Regions from separate parts of the Sporosarcina sp. NPDC096371 genome, predicted to be linked through region 1. Evidence: riboswitches for the same ligand, from Rfam matches in the RefSeq annotation. Region 1 holds a riboswitch; each other region holds the start of a gene.
What was found. A riboswitch is a leader RNA that binds a small molecule or an ion and turns the genes downstream of it on or off. The one in region 1 is predicted to bind S-adenosylmethionine.
Positions count from the first base shown of each region.

Region 1 (5,314 bases):
GCAGACATCACGCCCATAACCGGTGTCATTTCAAGCTCAAAAAATGAAGTAGCTGCTTCTCTAGTTGCTTCTCCAATACCCCCACTACCAACCTTGTCAATCAAACCAGGCAATAGAGTTGTTGCCGCAAAGAAAGCAATAATACCCGCTACGATTGTTGAAATATAAGCAAATGCCGTTGCTAGCCCAAGGAGTCTACCAGACCCTTTTCCAAGTTCAGCAATCCCAGGTGCGATAAATGCAATAATGATCAATGGTACGATAAAATTAAGAAATCCACCAAAAAGCATATTAAATGTAGCTGCTAGACTAACAAACCCCTCTGCAAAGCCTTCCCCGAATTTTGGAACAAGTAATCCAAGTGCGACTGCAAGTGCAATGGCAATGATGATACGCCATATAAGACCAAGTTTGAACTTCATCCCCGTGTCCTCCTCAAATAAACGTTTGTATTTATTTATTAACAATACCATAATCTTTTCACTATTGTAACCTCTTTTTTTAATTAATTATTTCCATTTATTTTGCCACTCCTTTCATCTATATAATTTGAAATAAAGACCCGCTTCAAATCCCCTCCACAAAAAGGGAACGCTTACAATTAAACCGCGATGAGACGAATTGAACAAATTTATGCACCCCTTGCGAAAGTTATATAAGCAAACACCAAAAGAGATTACTAATCTAGTCCCAAGCTTTTTCGCTCACTTTATTTCCACAAAAAAAACACCGCCGATTTGTTTTTACAAATCAGCGGTGTTGCCAAATTTATTATTTTACGGGAACAATTTCGCCGTTCCACGTTTCTAAGATGAAGTCTTGAATCTCTTGTGATTTCAATACTTCAACCAATGCTTTAATTTCAGGGTTGTTTTCATCGCCTTCTCGTACAGCGATAATATTTACATACGGTGATTCCGAATCCTCCATCGCGATTGAATCTTTAAGTGGATTTAAACCTGCATCTATTGCGAAGTTCGTGTTAATAAGAACCGCATCGCCCTCACCTTGATTGAAAAACTGTGGCAAAATAGCTGGATCGTTTTTCGCATCAAATTTGAGTTTTTTTGGATTTTCAGCGATATCTTTTACTTCAGCTTTGGCTTTGTCGATGCCATCGGCTAGTTTAATAAGTCCTTTTGCTTCAAGCAATGATAACGCGCGCCCGTGATCAGCAACAGAGTTACTCATTAGAATGGTTGCTCCTTCTGGTAGTTCCTCAAGAGATGCATATTCTTTTGAGTAGATACCAATTGGCTCAATATGGATGCCAGCTGCATTGACAAATTTATAGCCGTGATCTGCCATTTGCCCTTCTAGATAAGGAATGTGTTGGAAATAGTTTGCGTCAATTTCACCTGATTCAAGATCCTGGTTCGGGAAAATATAGTCTTGGTATTTTTCGATAACTAGATCCACGCCTTTTTCTTTCAACAAAGGCTTCGCCTCTTCAAGAATGATGGCATGCGGCGTATTAGAAGCGCCAATCTTAAGTTCCGTTAATTCCTCTTTTTCTCCATTGCCACTTTGGTTACTTTTCCCGCCGTCGTCTTTTGTACCACACGCAGCAAGTGCAAGCACAAGTACTGCCAATAAAATCCCTGTTAATAGTTTTTTCATTTTACTATCTCCCCTTTTCTATGTTGTTTATAATTGCGACTTCGTATGTTTAGCGCTTATCTGATTTCTTCACTGCGAAATCTCCAATGATCTGGAGAACGAACACAATTATTAAAATAATAATCGTCGAGACGAACGTGACATCCCCCCGACTTCGTTGGAACCCTTCCATATAAGCAAGCGTTCCAAGACCACCCGCACCAATAAAACCTGCCATTGCTGTGTACCCAACAAGCGCAATAGCCGTCACTGTTATTCCAGAAAGAAGGGCTGGCTTTGACTCAGGAAGAAGAACTTTGAAAATAATCGTCTTCGTTTTTGCCCCCATCGATTTTGCCGCCTCAATAACACCTTTATCAATTTCTTGGAATGCTATTAATACCATTCTTGCGTAAAATGGAGCCGCCCCGATAATAAGTGCCGGCAATGCTGCTTCCGGTCCACGAATGGTTCCAATCAAGAGTTTGGTAACCGGGATTAACAAAATAATTAATATAATGAAAGGGATGGACCTGAATATATTAACAAAAGCTCCTGTAAGGGTATACGTTAGCTTGTTTGCCCATAATTGACGCGGGCTTGAAAGAAACAATACTATACCTAGAGCAAGCCCAATCACAAATGTGAAAATGGTCGAAAGCGCCGTCATATAAAGTGTTTCTAAGGTTGCTTCCCACATCACTTCCCAATCAACATTCGGAAAAAGGTTCTCAATCATTTCCAAGCACCTCCGTCTGAACATCTTGCGCATGTAAGTATTGAATCGCTTCTTCGATTTCACGTTCATCCCCGACAAGTTGGAGAATGAGCGTACCGTAGGCGCCTCCACGAGTATGTGAAATATTCCCTTGCACAATATTCACATCGACATCAAATTTCCGAATCAGACTGGCCAATACTGGTTGCTCCGTCCGCTCGCCAACAAAGACAAGTTTGATTAGCGTACCGGAAGACAGTTCTTGCTTAATATGTGCGACCGCCTGTTTGACTTCTGTAGATTCAGTTACTTGCGATACAAATCGTTTGGTAATCGGTTCTTGTGGCGATTGGAAGACATCAAGGACATTGCCGATTTCGACGACTTTCCCCGCCTCCATGACCGCCACGCGATGACAAATCTTCCGAATGACATGCATTTCATGTGTAATCAGGACAATCGTTAAGCCAAGCCTTTCATTGATACCCGTGAGAAGTTCAAGTATCGCATCTGTTGTTTCAGGATCAAGGGCAGATGTCGCTTCGTCACAAAGTAACACTTCAGGGTCATTCGCAAGTGCCCGGGCAATCCCGACGCGTTGCTTCTGCCCACCTGATAACTCTGAAGGATAGGCATTTTCCCGACCCGACAAACCGACTAAGTCAATTAGTTCATTGACTTTCCGCTCACGTTCCGCCTTGCGCACGCCCGCAATTTCGAGTGGGAAGGCAATATTGTCCCTCACAGTCCGTGACCAAAGGAGGTTGAAATGTTGAAAAATCATACTTACTTTTTGTCGCGCGGCCCGCAACTCCTTCCCTTTAATAGAAGAAATTTCTCGGCCACCTATTGTCACATTCCCTGATGTAGGCGTTTCTAACCCGTTCAGCAGGCGAATCAACGTACTTTTTCCCGCTCCACTATAACCGATGATTCCAAATATTTCACCCTCGGCTATATCCAGTGAAACATTCTCGACTGCAGATATACTAACTGGTCCTGCACCAAACCGTTTATGAACATCCGTTAAACGAATCATCTTCTTCACCTCACTAAGTTGTTTATACATTATTTTTTCAATATAAAAAGCCTTCCTGCAGACTGGCAGAAAGGCTTGACGTTATCAATAAATAAACGTTCGTCCAATCTCTCATCTGTCAAAGCAATTGCTTTGTGTGATTTGGCACCATTTCACTTTCGTGACGGTTGCCGGGCTTCATAGGGCACTATCCCTCCACCTCTCTTAATAAGAGCGACCTATTCAATTAAATACTAGTTCAAATGCTATCATAAGACTGCACGAGTTGTCAATCGATTTTCTCAAGAAGGTATGGAACTGACTGGAACGCATAGATTTTATGTTGCACAACCCCATCCTTCTGGATAAGCAGACAAGGGACACTTTCGATTTCGTAATCCATTGCCAAGTCTTGTACATAATTCAAATCTGCCTTGCCAATCGGCATATCCGGCTTCATTACCGAAATGACTTCCATCATTTTAGAAGCAACAGCACACGTTCCGCACATCGGTGTATATAAATAATATGCTGCAGAGGGTGACTCTTGCACAACTTGTTCCCATTGTTCACGTGACCATATCTCCATTGTTTATAGACCGTCCTTTAAAGTAAAAAATTTGGCTGCACATTAAAGTTCGCCTCAAGTAATATCGTAGCAAGCACTTTGTAGGGGGTTGTTTCAACTTCCCTGTAAACCTTTTCCGTATATAAATGAATGGCGGCAGGAAACTCCCTTTTGAATAACGTTCGAATCTTATCACCCGATTCATCTGCATCGACAAAGACATATAACTCATGTTGTTCATAGGGCGCAAGCAATTCTTCGAGTCGATAAGGGCTGACTGTTCCATTCGTACAAATAATATCAACAGGCTCGGCAAGGATTCGTGCAAGACGCTTACGATCCTGGCCCCCTTCAACAATAATCACTTTGTCATATGCCACAAGGATTCCTCCCGCTCCATTTTATGGTTCAAAAAAACGCCGGAGCGATACCAGCGTTTTTTTGGGAAAATTATTCTCCGACTGTCATTTTTTCATATGCTTCAGCGGACATCAATGCATCTACTTCAGATGCATCAGATGGTTCAACAACGATCATCCATGCATTTTCGTATGGAGATTCGTTAACGAACTCAGGGCTATCTTCAAGTCCTTCGTTCACTTCAACAACTTTACCGCTAATTGGTGCGTAAAGTTCTGATACTGTCTTAACTGATTCAACGCTTCCGAAAGGCTCGTCCGCTTTGATTTCGTCACCAACAGATGGAAGTTCAACGAAAACGATATCGCCAAGTTCAGATTGTGCGAAATGTGTAATTCCGATGCGGAAGTTACCGCCTACTTCTTGTACCCATTCATGTTCTTCAGAATAACGCAGATCTTTTGGTGTGCTCATTCCGTACCCCTCCAAAAATAGTATTTCATTCAATTCAATTTTGGCATATTTCAAGACTAATGACAAGGTCTGTCATCAGTTTGTCCATATGTTGTCGAATTCTTCTTCCTTGAAGCCAACAGTCACTTTACCTTCACCGAAAACTAGCGGCCTTTTTATTAACATGCCGTCAGATGATAGCAAGCTAATCTTCTCTTCATCCGTCATAGTAGGCAATTTGTCTTTCAAATTTAGTTCCCTATACTTCGTACCACTGACGTTGAAAAACTTCTTCAATTCCAAGCCAGATACCGCAATGATGTTACGAAGTTCCTCGGCTGTTGGAGGAGCTTCCGCAATGTTTACCTCTTGAAAATTCAAGCCTTTCGTTTCAAGCCATGCCTTTGCTTTTCTGCACGTTCCACATTTCGGATATCCGTAATATGTAAGTCCCATGTCGACACCACCTCCGTTTTTGTCATTATACCAGAAAAAACTCGAAACGGCGCCAGCTGCTACCCCAATTTGAAGTGGACAAATTGAGGTAGTAACTGGCGCCGTATCATCCGTTTGGTTAGACGATATACTTTTCGGCTTC
Region 1 is NZ_JBIWFE010000005.1:291,687-297,000, reverse strand. It holds gene ACIQ0H_RS15250 (dicarboxylate/amino acid:cation symporter) at 1-422, opposite strand, end outside; gene ACIQ0H_RS15245 (MetQ/NlpA family ABC transporter substrate-binding protein) at 772-1,620, opposite strand; gene ACIQ0H_RS15240 (methionine ABC transporter permease) at 1,670-2,338, opposite strand; gene ACIQ0H_RS15235 (methionine ABC transporter ATP-binding protein) at 2,331-3,356, opposite strand; SAM riboswitch class I at 3,465-3,570, opposite strand; gene ACIQ0H_RS15230 (thioredoxin family protein) at 3,625-3,924, opposite strand; gene ACIQ0H_RS15225 (toprim domain-containing protein) at 3,942-4,283, opposite strand; gene gcvH (glycine cleavage system protein GcvH) at 4,354-4,737, opposite strand; gene ACIQ0H_RS15215 (arsenate reductase family protein) at 4,813-5,172, opposite strand; gene ACIQ0H_RS15210 (acyl-CoA dehydrogenase family protein) at 5,291-5,314, opposite strand, start outside.

Region 2 (5,314 bases), on a different contig from region 1:
CCCTTCCATTGCGCTGGAGGAAATCACCTATTGGTCGGATGGTTTGAAGGTCAAAGGGCTGTTAGCGGAACCTATTGCAGAAGGAAATTATGAAGGAATCCTATACTTACGAGGCGGCATGCAGCATGTTGGCATGGTACGTCCTGCGCGTATTGCCCAATTCGCATCGCAAGGATTTGTTGTGTTTGCCCCTTATTACCGCGGCAATCGTGGAGGCGAGGGTCGAGACGAATTCGCGGGTGCCGATCGGCAAGATGCAGTGAATGCGGTCGATGTGCTCAAGCAGCAACCAAAGACCAATTCGGAAAGGATTCACTTATTTGCCTTTTCACGCGGCGGTATTATGGCGCTTTGGACAGCCATTTTACGGGATGATATTACGTCAGTCGTTACATGGGCAGGGGTCTCTGATATCGTATTTACATATAATGAACGAAAAGATATGCGCCGCATGATGAAGCGGGTTATCGGCGGTACACCGAATAGCATGCCTGATGCATACCGGGAACGAACAGCACTGTTCCGTGTCAATAATATCGAAGCGCCCATCCTCATCATTCATGGGATGCTAGATACCAATGTATCCTTCCAACAAGCCGTTTTGCTTGAAGATGCTCTTCGGCAACATGACAAAGACTATGGAACTTGGTATTTTCCGGAGTACACGCATTTCATCCCTCCTGTTATGAATACAATGCTAGTTCGTGACTTATGTAAATGGATGCGAGGGAAAGGGCAATGAAAAAGCAGGTTCATAGTACAATGTAAACGATTAGCACTCTAGATGGATTATTGTTAATAGTATGACACTATTGAGGGAATATCGTTTTTAATGCAGAAATAAAGGGCTTTTTTGATGGAAATGCCAGTGTGGATATATTGGAATAAACAAAAAACAGTGTAGCACACGTGAAATGTGCTACACTGTTTTACATTATTAAGCAGTAGGTCCACCTTTGAGAGAAATATCCTCAGAAACCGTACCGAACTTTTTGAAGTTTTCACGGAACAGATCCGCTAATTCATTTGCTTTTTGGTCATAAGCAGCACCATCAGTCCAAGCATTGCGTGGGTTCAACACTTCTGTTGGAACGCCGTCGATAGCTGTTGGCATTTCAAGGCCGAATACATCGTTTGTTGTTGTTTCGACGTTGTTTAATGTCCCTGCAAGTGCTGCACGTACCATTGCGCGTGTGTGTTTCAGATCCATACGTTTACCAACGCCATATACGCCGCCAGTCCAGCCAGTGTTGACTAGGAATACTTGTGCATCATGCTCATCGATTTTCTTACCAAGCATTTCAGCATAGACTGTTGCATGGAGTGGTAAGAAAGGTGAACCGAAGCATGTTGAGAAAGTAGCTTCTGGTGATGTAATACCACGCTCAGTTCCTGCAAGTTTCGATGTGAAACCGCTTAGGAAGTGGTACATCGCTTGTTCTTTCGTCAACTTCGAGATCGGAGGCAATACACCGAACGCGTCTGCTGTTAAGAACACGATTGTTTTCGGATGACCCGCAACAGAAGGATCAACAATATTATCGATTGCTTGAATTGGGTAAGCTGCACGCGTATTTTCAGTCAGTGAACCATCATCGTAATTAGGAATACGTGTGTTAGGATCGACAACAACGTTTTCTAAAACTGAACCAAAACGGATGGCGCCAAAGATTTCAGGTTCTTTTTCCTGCGATAAATTAATACATTTAGCGTAGCAACCACCTTCAATATTGAACACACCCGTATCAGACCAACCGTGCTCATCGTCACCGATTAGTTTACGGTCTGCATCAGCAGAAAGCGTTGTTTTACCTGTACCAGAAAGACCGAAGAATAAGGCAACATCGCCGTCTTCTCCAACGTTAGCTGAACAGTGCATCGGCATAATACCGTTTTCAGGAAGCAAGTAGTTCATGATGGAGAAGATGGATTTTTTCATTTCTCCCGCATATTCAGTTCCGCCAATCAAGACAATACGTTTTTCCATCGACACGATGATGAAAGTCTCAGAATTGGTACCGTCAACAGCTGGATCTGCTTTGAAAGAAGGAGCTGATAGGATTGTAAATTGAGCTTCGTGATTCTTCAATTCCTCTTCCGATGGACGGATGAATAGGTTATGAACGAACAAGTTATGCCATGCAAACTCATTGACAACTTGAATCGCAAGACGTGAAGCCGGGTCTGCACCAGCAAATCCTTTGAAAACGAATAATTCGTCATTGCCTTTTAAATGATTAATGACCTTGCTATATAATGAATCGAAAATTTCGGAAGAGATTGGACGATTGACGCTACCCCAATCGATCTTGTCTTTAGAAGACGCTTCCTCGACGATATACTTATCTTTAGGAGAGCGCCCTGTATACTTGCCTGTTTGAGCCGTGACTGCACCATCCGCGGTAAGTTGTGCCTCCCCGCGTGCTGTTGCTTTTTCAACAAGTTGTGGAACAGAAAGCTGTACGTTCACGTTTTTTCCTAAAAGAAGATCCTTCAATTCGTCGCCAATTTTCGCTGATATCATAATTATGTACCATCCTTTGCGTATAGTCCCAATCAGTTTGGGTGACATCACATTCTTTGAATTAGTATAACACATTAAGAATAATAGTCTATACTAATTCAAACTGCAACTAATTATATGCGAAAAGCTAAAAAGAATTGACAAATATCGCTGTTTTTCGTAATATGGATACTTGAACGGATACTCTTATCCCGAGCTGGTGGAGGGGTCAGGCCCTATGAAACCCGGCAACCTGCATAGACATGGTGTCTGCGCGAAGGTGCCAAACCTGTAGCAAGACGTTTATCTGAATTCAGATAATGCCTCCGGCGGATGTCTTGTATGATAAGAGTGAAAGGTGCTTTTGAAATCATGCCCTTCACTCATGTAGTTAATACGTGAGTGAAGGGCTTTTTATATGATATCGCCCTTTATCCTCGTGTATAGAGCTCGCAGTGGCTTGTAGTTTCATTTCCTATAGGAATGGGACTCTACATGGGACATATGAGTACCGTATCAATCTCGTAGGATATAAGGAGGAACTAACATGACAAATCGTCGACTATTTACATCAGAATCAGTAACAGAGGGACATCCGGATAAAATGTGTGACCAGATCTCGGATGCCATTTTAGATGCGATTATTGCAGAAGATCCAAATGCACGTGTGGCATGTGAAACTACCATTACAACAGGACTTGTCCTTGTTGCGGGGGAAATTACAACGTCAACGTATGTGGATATTCCAAAAGTAGTTCGTGAAACGGTTAAAGAAATTGGTTACACACGTGCTAAATTTGGTTTCGATTGGGAGACATCTGCAGTCCTTACTGCGATTGACGAACAATCAGCTGACATTGCTGCGGGCGTTGACCAAGCACTTGAAGCGCGCGAAGGTTCTATGACAGACGATGAACTTGAAGCAATTGGTGCAGGTGACCAAGGTTTGATGTTCGGTTATGCTTGTAATGAAACACCAGAACTTATGCCACTTCCAATTAGCCTAGCGCACAAACTTTCACGCCGTCTTGCACAAGTACGTAAAGACGAGACGCTAGATTACTTACGCCCTGATGGGAAAACGCAAGTAACAGTAGAGTACGATGACGACAATAATCCAGTACGAATTGATACAATCGTCATTTCAACGCAACATCATCCAGAAGTGACGCTTGAGCAAATTCAGCGTGATATAAAAGAAGTTGTCATTGGCGCGGTTGTACCAGCCGAATTGATTGACGACAATACAAAATACTTCATTAACCCGACAGGCCGCTTTGTAATCGGTGGACCACAAGGGGATGCGGGTCTAACAGGCCGCAAGATCATCGTTGACACATACGGTGGCTACGCACGTCATGGTGGCGGCGCGTTCTCTGGGAAAGATGCAACAAAAGTCGACCGTTCGGCTTCTTATGCAGCTCGTTATGTTGCAAAAAACATCGTGGCTGCAGAACTTGCAGACCGTTGTGAAGTGCAACTTGCCTATGCAATTGGCGTAGCGCAACCTGTATCGATTTCAATCGATACATTCGGAACAGGCACAGTAGCGGAAAGCAAATTAGTTGAGCTTGTACGTGGATTATTCGATCTACGTCCAGCCGGCATCATTAAAATGCTTGACCTACGTCGTCCAATTTACAAACAAACTGCTGCGTATGGTCACTTCGGTCGTACAGACATCGATTTACCATGGGAGCAGACTGATAGAGCTGCTGCGTTGAAAGAACAAGCAGGACAGTAATAGAATTAAAGAAAGCACAGCAAGTGGGGCTATCCCGCTTGCTGTGCTTTTTTTTAGGTTGTTTTCGTAAGGATTGTTGATATTTAATAAAAATCGGTATAAGATTTAACACTTGTTATAATAGAATAAGTTTTGAAACATTAAGAGGATTTGACCCGTCTAACTTTAAAAGAAGGCTTAAGATCAACGCCATTTAAGCATAACCAATTTTAACTACTAAAGAAGTTGGTGAGTATATGAATCAAACCGTTAAAAAATATAAAAAGAATATTCCATATATCTATTTGATTATTTTGACGGCAGTCTTTGAAATCTATTTATTCACCAATGCTACACCGTACGAAGCAATTAATAAGATAAGGTTCTACTGTTACATTTTGATGATTTTTGCATTCATATCCTGGCGTTGGTTTCGGACATATAAACCATTTTGGGTGAATGCGGCATTCACAGGCTTTATCATCAGTTTGGTGGTTATTCAGAATTATATGCTACCCCCATTAACCTACGAGGAAGCACAAAGACTTGTCGGCGAACAGTATCAAATAGTTCCCGAAAAGACGCATATGCCTGTCTTGTGGAGTGAAAAAGGAACTGATCTTTATCTGATCATTGGCTATGTAGATGGAGAAAAAAGGTTCTTTTCTGTTAATCCTATTACAGAACAAATTGGGGAACTTGGAAATTTAGATTCCTCTCCTATCTCAAAATAAATTAATCTGGTGACACAGTCACTCATCCAATGAAGTGTTTGTTTGAGTGACTTTATAATAGGAAAAGCACAGTAAGTGGGGCTATCCCGCTTGCTGTGCTTTTTTGGTGGATTCAAACATCCGATTTACTTTTATTCTTTAATATCATGGTGTGCTTAACAATCGATAGTATCGCTATTAAACAGACGCCGAGGTAAGCAACCCATGTAAACGTACTTAGAGTTTCGGAATTGATAAATTTCATTACCGTTGAAACTAATAATATGACAGATAAAATCAACATAAATAGTGGTCTTTTCAAATAATCACTCCGTTATTTAGAATCAAAGTTAGGGTTGTACCATTGTCTTTCGG
Region 2 is NZ_JBIWFE010000008.1:180,602-185,915, reverse strand. It holds gene ACIQ0H_RS18470 (alpha/beta hydrolase family protein) at 1-742, shown strand, start outside; gene pckA (phosphoenolpyruvate carboxykinase (ATP)) at 938-2,524, opposite strand; SAM riboswitch class I at 2,708-2,827, shown strand; gene metK (methionine adenosyltransferase) at 3,051-4,247, shown strand; gene ACIQ0H_RS18455 (hypothetical protein) at 4,484-4,960, shown strand.
Region 2: linked by a shared signal. The riboswitch ahead of metK (methionine adenosyltransferase) and the one ahead of ACIQ0H_RS15235 (methionine ABC transporter ATP-binding protein) in region 1 are both predicted to bind S-adenosylmethionine.

Region 3 (5,314 bases), on a different contig from region 1:
GAGTGCTAGCCCTCTTTCAAATGACACCTCCACATCCGTTAAACCTAATTTTTGTTGATGAAAAACGAGTAGAAGAAAGCATGGATTTATTAATTAAGAAATTATTGCAACATGAAATTGAAATCAGTTCCGTCATTAGCCTCAAGGCGTGGGCATATTGCTTCGTAGAGAAATGGGAGGCGCAAACAGGAATGACCCATCAATTGTTGATGGACCAAGGATTGTATCGGCTCGATGAAGTGAATGAAACACTTCTACAAAGCCCGGGGAGCTGGCGTTTTGCGGATGAAGGAGATTGTTCAATTATCGAGAAGTGGTACACCATTTTTGAGGAAGATACGGGGCTTCCAATTACTCGGATTGAAGACGTGAAAAAGCGTGTGGCTGCATTTTTAAGTGAGCGTGAAGTGTTTTTGTGGGAGCATGGTGGGAAAGTTGTGTCGATGATGAAAAAATCACGTCCTAGCAAGCATGGTGTCACGGTATCTCTCGTATTTACCCCACATGAGGAGCGAAAAAAGGGCTATGCCCGGACGATGGTTGCGTCCTGTTCAACGGAACTATTAAAAAGCTATGATTTCTGCGTGCTGTATACGGATTTGATGAACCCGACGTCCAATAAAATCTATCAAGAAATAGGCTATAAGCGAATTGCCGATTCTGTGCAGCTTGGATTTATCATGCGTGAAATTCATTAAGCTACTGTACTCATCATCATCGGAAACTCACCTGGAAGGTCCTCAACCACACTTGATAACATATAATAGCCTGAAAGCTAAAATAATCATTCAACAAAATGGTTAGAGGGGCGATGATTTTGCGACGAGATTATCCAATCATTAATGATAAACTATTGTCTAATGATGACTCCTTAAATCGGGGCGCTAAAATTGCGCTTTTGGGGTCAGCCATATCAACATTGGGTGATGCATTGCAAACGATTGGTGGAGCGATTTCGATAGAAGAAGGGCGAATTTCTGATGCACAGCAGCAGCAAGATATAGATAAACTTCAAAGCCAAATCGATGAATTGAAAAAAGAGAAGTCGCAAAATAATACGATAAATCCAGACACTGAAAAGCTTGGAAAATTATTAGAAAAACTTGTAGATCGATTGGAAAGAGAAGATGATGCAAAAAAAGGGTAATTAGTAATTTTAATCATCAATCGATGTAAGTGTGTAAAGACTATCCATTTTGGTTTGGGTAGTCTTTTTTATGGCAAACAGTAGGATGCTCAAAAAATAGATTGATAAAATAAATAGTTTCGAAGTAAAAAACTTACCTAAAACCTAGGGAGACAAATGGGGTTTCGATAAGTGATTCTCGCAAAAGAAACTTATGCGTATAACTGAAAGCACTGACGGACTATTTGCAGTCCGCCAGTTTTTTTGATTACGAAAATAAATCGAGCTTTTCAATACGCGCAACGGCTTCTTTTAAACGATCTTCTGTTTCTAATAATCCGACGCGTACATAGCCTTCACCGTGCACGCCAAAAGCATGACCTGGCGCAACGGCTACATCGGCCTTATTTAAAAGAAGGTCTGTGAACGATTCACTTGTATAGCCTGTGGGAACAGGTAGCCACGCGAAAAATGACGCGGAGGGAGCCACCACATTCCAACCAATTCGATTGCACTCAGTGATTAAAACGTTGCGGCGACTTTCATATAGAGCAATCAGCTCATCCACACAGTCTTGACTGCCTGATAATGCGACGGCAGCGGCGCGTTGAATGGCTGGGAAAATATCGATGAATAAATGATCTTGCAAGGTACCGATGGCTTTAATAATTTCGGCATTACCGACCGCGAATCCTACGCGCCAACCGGCCATATTATACGTTTTTGACAAGGTGTACATTTCAATTCCGACCTCTTTAGCACCCTCTACCTGTAGGAAACTAAGTGGTTTTTTGCCGTCAAAGCCAATTCCGCCGTAAGCAAAGTCATGCATAATGGCAATGTCATTGGACTTAGCCAAAGCAATCGTTTCTTCAAAAAACGGAATGGTTGCAGTGGCACTTGTTGGGTTGTTTGGGTAGTTTAAATACATTAACTTTGCCTTTTTTTGTTCGTCAGTTAAGGCGCTGTAATCCGGAAAATAATTATTTTCTGCGAGTAAGGGCATAGTTTCGTAGTTAATATTTGCTAAGCTCACACCTGATAAATAATCTGGATAACCAGGATCCGGTAGTAAAAGTAATTCCCCTTCATTCATCAAAGCAAGGGGTAATTCGACTAATCCAGGCTTTGTACCAAATAGAACCGCTACTTCCGTTTTAGGGTCGATATCGACATTGAATTCGCGTTTGTAAAAGTCTGCAGCAGCTTGTTTGAATTCTGCAATCCCTCTGAAAGGGGAATAGCCATGCGTAGCTGGGTCTTCAACGGCTTCCTGTAAAGCCTTGACTATATGGGGTGGAGTAGGTTGGTCTGGATTGCCTCGCCCTAAGTTAATCACGTCTCGTCCTTCCGAAAGTGCTTGCTCTACATTTCGAACGAGTGATGAAAAGAAGTGTGGTGGTAAATTTTTCAACCGATTTGAGAGTGTCATAGGATTACCTCTTTCATTTGAGTAGTCAATTATTTATATGCTAGTATACAGGAGTTATTGACTTAATAGCAATATTGCACTAGTTGTCAATTGTATTATTGTGTTGACAATTTAGTTGGTTCAGACTACTATATAACTTAAGCTTCAAACAATTACATATGTAACTTATCATGAGCGACCGAGGGATAGGCCCGATGACGTCCAGCAACCCCTTGTATACAACGAGGAAGGTGCCAACTCCTACAGAGTGAATGTTATTCTGAAAGATAAGCTGAAACGATATTTTCGGTGCTTCTTTCATTTATGAAAGAGGTATTTTTTATTATATTGATCAGAATTTTTTCCGAATTACATAAAAATCCACAGCGTAGTTGATTGAATAGAAAGAGGAGAAGTCAATGATTCAAATCCAAAAGGTCTCGAAGATTTATCAAACTAAAGATAGGATTGTAAGAGGTGTCGATAACGTTTCGCTCGAGATTAACAAGGGTGACATTTTCGGCATTGTCGGTTATTCAGGTGCTGGGAAAAGTTCGCTGATTCGCTGCTTGAATCTATTGGAAAAGCCTACGGAAGGTACAATCTTAATAGATGGCGTTAATTTGACGAAGTTAAGAGGGAAAAGCTTGCGTCAAGCAAGATTGAAAATCGGTATGATTTTTCAGCACTTTTATTTAATTAGCCAAAAGACGGTATATGAAAATATTGCATTCGCATTACGTGCAGCAAAAACACCTGAGGCTCGAATTAGTGACCGTGTAGCAGAGTTGCTTGAAATGGTCGGTTTGTCGGATAAACGAAATGTCTATCCTGCACAATTGAGTGGAGGGCAAAAGCAACGAGTTGGAATTGCCCGAGCGCTTGCTAATAACCCATCCGTTTTACTCTGTGATGAAGCAACATCCGCCTTGGATCCAAATACGACTTTGTCGATTTTACGATTATTAAAGAAAATCAATTTGGAGCTACAGATTACAATTGTGTTAATCACGCATGAGATGCATGTGGTAAAAGAAATTTGTAATCGCATGGCGATTATGCAAAATGGAAAAGTGATTGAAGAAGGACAAGTGTATGATGTTTTTTCGGATCCTCAAGAAGAACTAACGAAAGAATTCATCAGCAGTGTAGTGTCCTTTGACGTTCCGGCAGCTATTTTAGCAAATTGCACAGGACGTATTGTGAAATTGATGTTCAAAGGAAATGTCGCAGGTGAGAGTGTTATCTCTGAAACTATCCAAAAATACAACGTAACGGGTAATTTCTTGCATGGATCGATTGAGTATATTCAAGAAATGCCACTGGGAATATTTGTGATGGAGTTGCTGGGAGAACCGGCGGCTGTTGAGCAAGCCATCGCATATCTATCATCTCGTCATGTACAAGTGGAGGTGATCGGCAATGGGAATTGATGTACAACAAATCATTGAATTACTGCCAGATATGACAAAGGCATTTGGTGAAACACTTTTCATGGTGGGGATCTCACTTGTTGTTGCGTTGATCATTGGGTTACCATTGGGCATTTTACTATTTGCGACGGATAAAGGATTGTTCCTAGAAAATATTATAGTGAAATCGATTCTAGGTTTCATCACCAATATGGTCCGGTCCATTCCTTATATCATTTTACTTGTGTTACTCATTCCTTTGACTACACTTCTAGTCGGTACGTCAATTGGTCCGACGGCAGCTAGTGTATCTTTGTCAGCAGCGGCCATTCCATTTTTTGCACGAATTGTGGAGACTTCACTTCGAGAAATCGATAAGGGTGTCATTGAAGCGGCGATTTCAATTGGTGCAAGTCCTTGGATGATCATCCGCAACGTATTATTACCGGAAGCAAAGTCAAGTATTATCCAAGGGCTGACGTTGACTGTCATCAGTTTGGTTGCCTATTCCGCAATGGCAGGGGTTGTCGGCGGAGGTGGAATGGGAGATTTGGCCATCCGTTATGGCTACTACCGTTATGACGAAACAATCATGGTTGTAACAGTACTTATTTTAATTGTGCTTGTACAAATTATTCAGTTTGCAGGAGATTGGATTTCAAAATCAGTTGATAAACGATAACAGAGGAGAGATGACATCATGAAAAAACTACTGATTACTTGTATGATGATTGCCCTAGTAGCTGTACTGGCTGCTTGTGGAGGAAAAGACAAAAATGTTTCGAATGACGAGAAATCCATAACAATTGGCGCAACAGCAGGCCCATATAGTGATATGTTGAAAAAGGCGATTATCCCGGGATTAGAGGAAAAAGGCTATAAAGTGGAGCTGAAAGAGTTTAGTGATTATATTCAGCCGAACCAAGCACTAGCAAATGGGGAGATACATGCTAACTTATTTCAAAATACAGTGTATCTAGATAATGTTGTTAAAGAAAATAACTTTGAATTATCCAAGTTGATAAACGTACCGACAGCTCCAATGGGTATTTTTTCGAATAAGTTCAAGTCCATTGAAGAGATTACAGACGGTTCAAAGATTACATTACCGAATGACCCTGTCAATGCGGCTCGCGCGCTAATTATATTACAAGATGAAGGTCTTATTGAATTTGATCCGAATATCGAAATACTGAAAGCGTCGGAAAAAGACGTTACAGTGAATCATAAGAATTTGAAGTTTTTGCCGATTGAGTCAGGACAGCTTCCCCGTTCAGTTGAGAGCACAGATCTAGCAGCGGTTCCTGGAAACTTTGCATTATCGGCAGGTATGGATTTGCTGGATGCATTAGCATTAGAAAATAT
Region 3 is NZ_JBIWFE010000003.1:282,654-287,967, forward strand. It holds gene ACIQ0H_RS10050 (GNAT family N-acetyltransferase) at 1-698, shown strand, start outside; gene ACIQ0H_RS10055 (hypothetical protein) at 812-1,147, shown strand; gene ACIQ0H_RS10060 (pyridoxal phosphate-dependent aminotransferase) at 1,395-2,558, opposite strand; SAM riboswitch class I at 2,721-2,831, shown strand; gene ACIQ0H_RS10065 (methionine ABC transporter ATP-binding protein) at 2,957-3,970, shown strand; gene ACIQ0H_RS10070 (methionine ABC transporter permease) at 3,960-4,631, shown strand; gene ACIQ0H_RS10075 (MetQ/NlpA family ABC transporter substrate-binding protein) at 4,650-5,314, shown strand, end outside.
Region 3: linked by a shared signal. The riboswitch ahead of ACIQ0H_RS10065 (methionine ABC transporter ATP-binding protein) and the one ahead of ACIQ0H_RS15235 (methionine ABC transporter ATP-binding protein) in region 1 are both predicted to bind S-adenosylmethionine.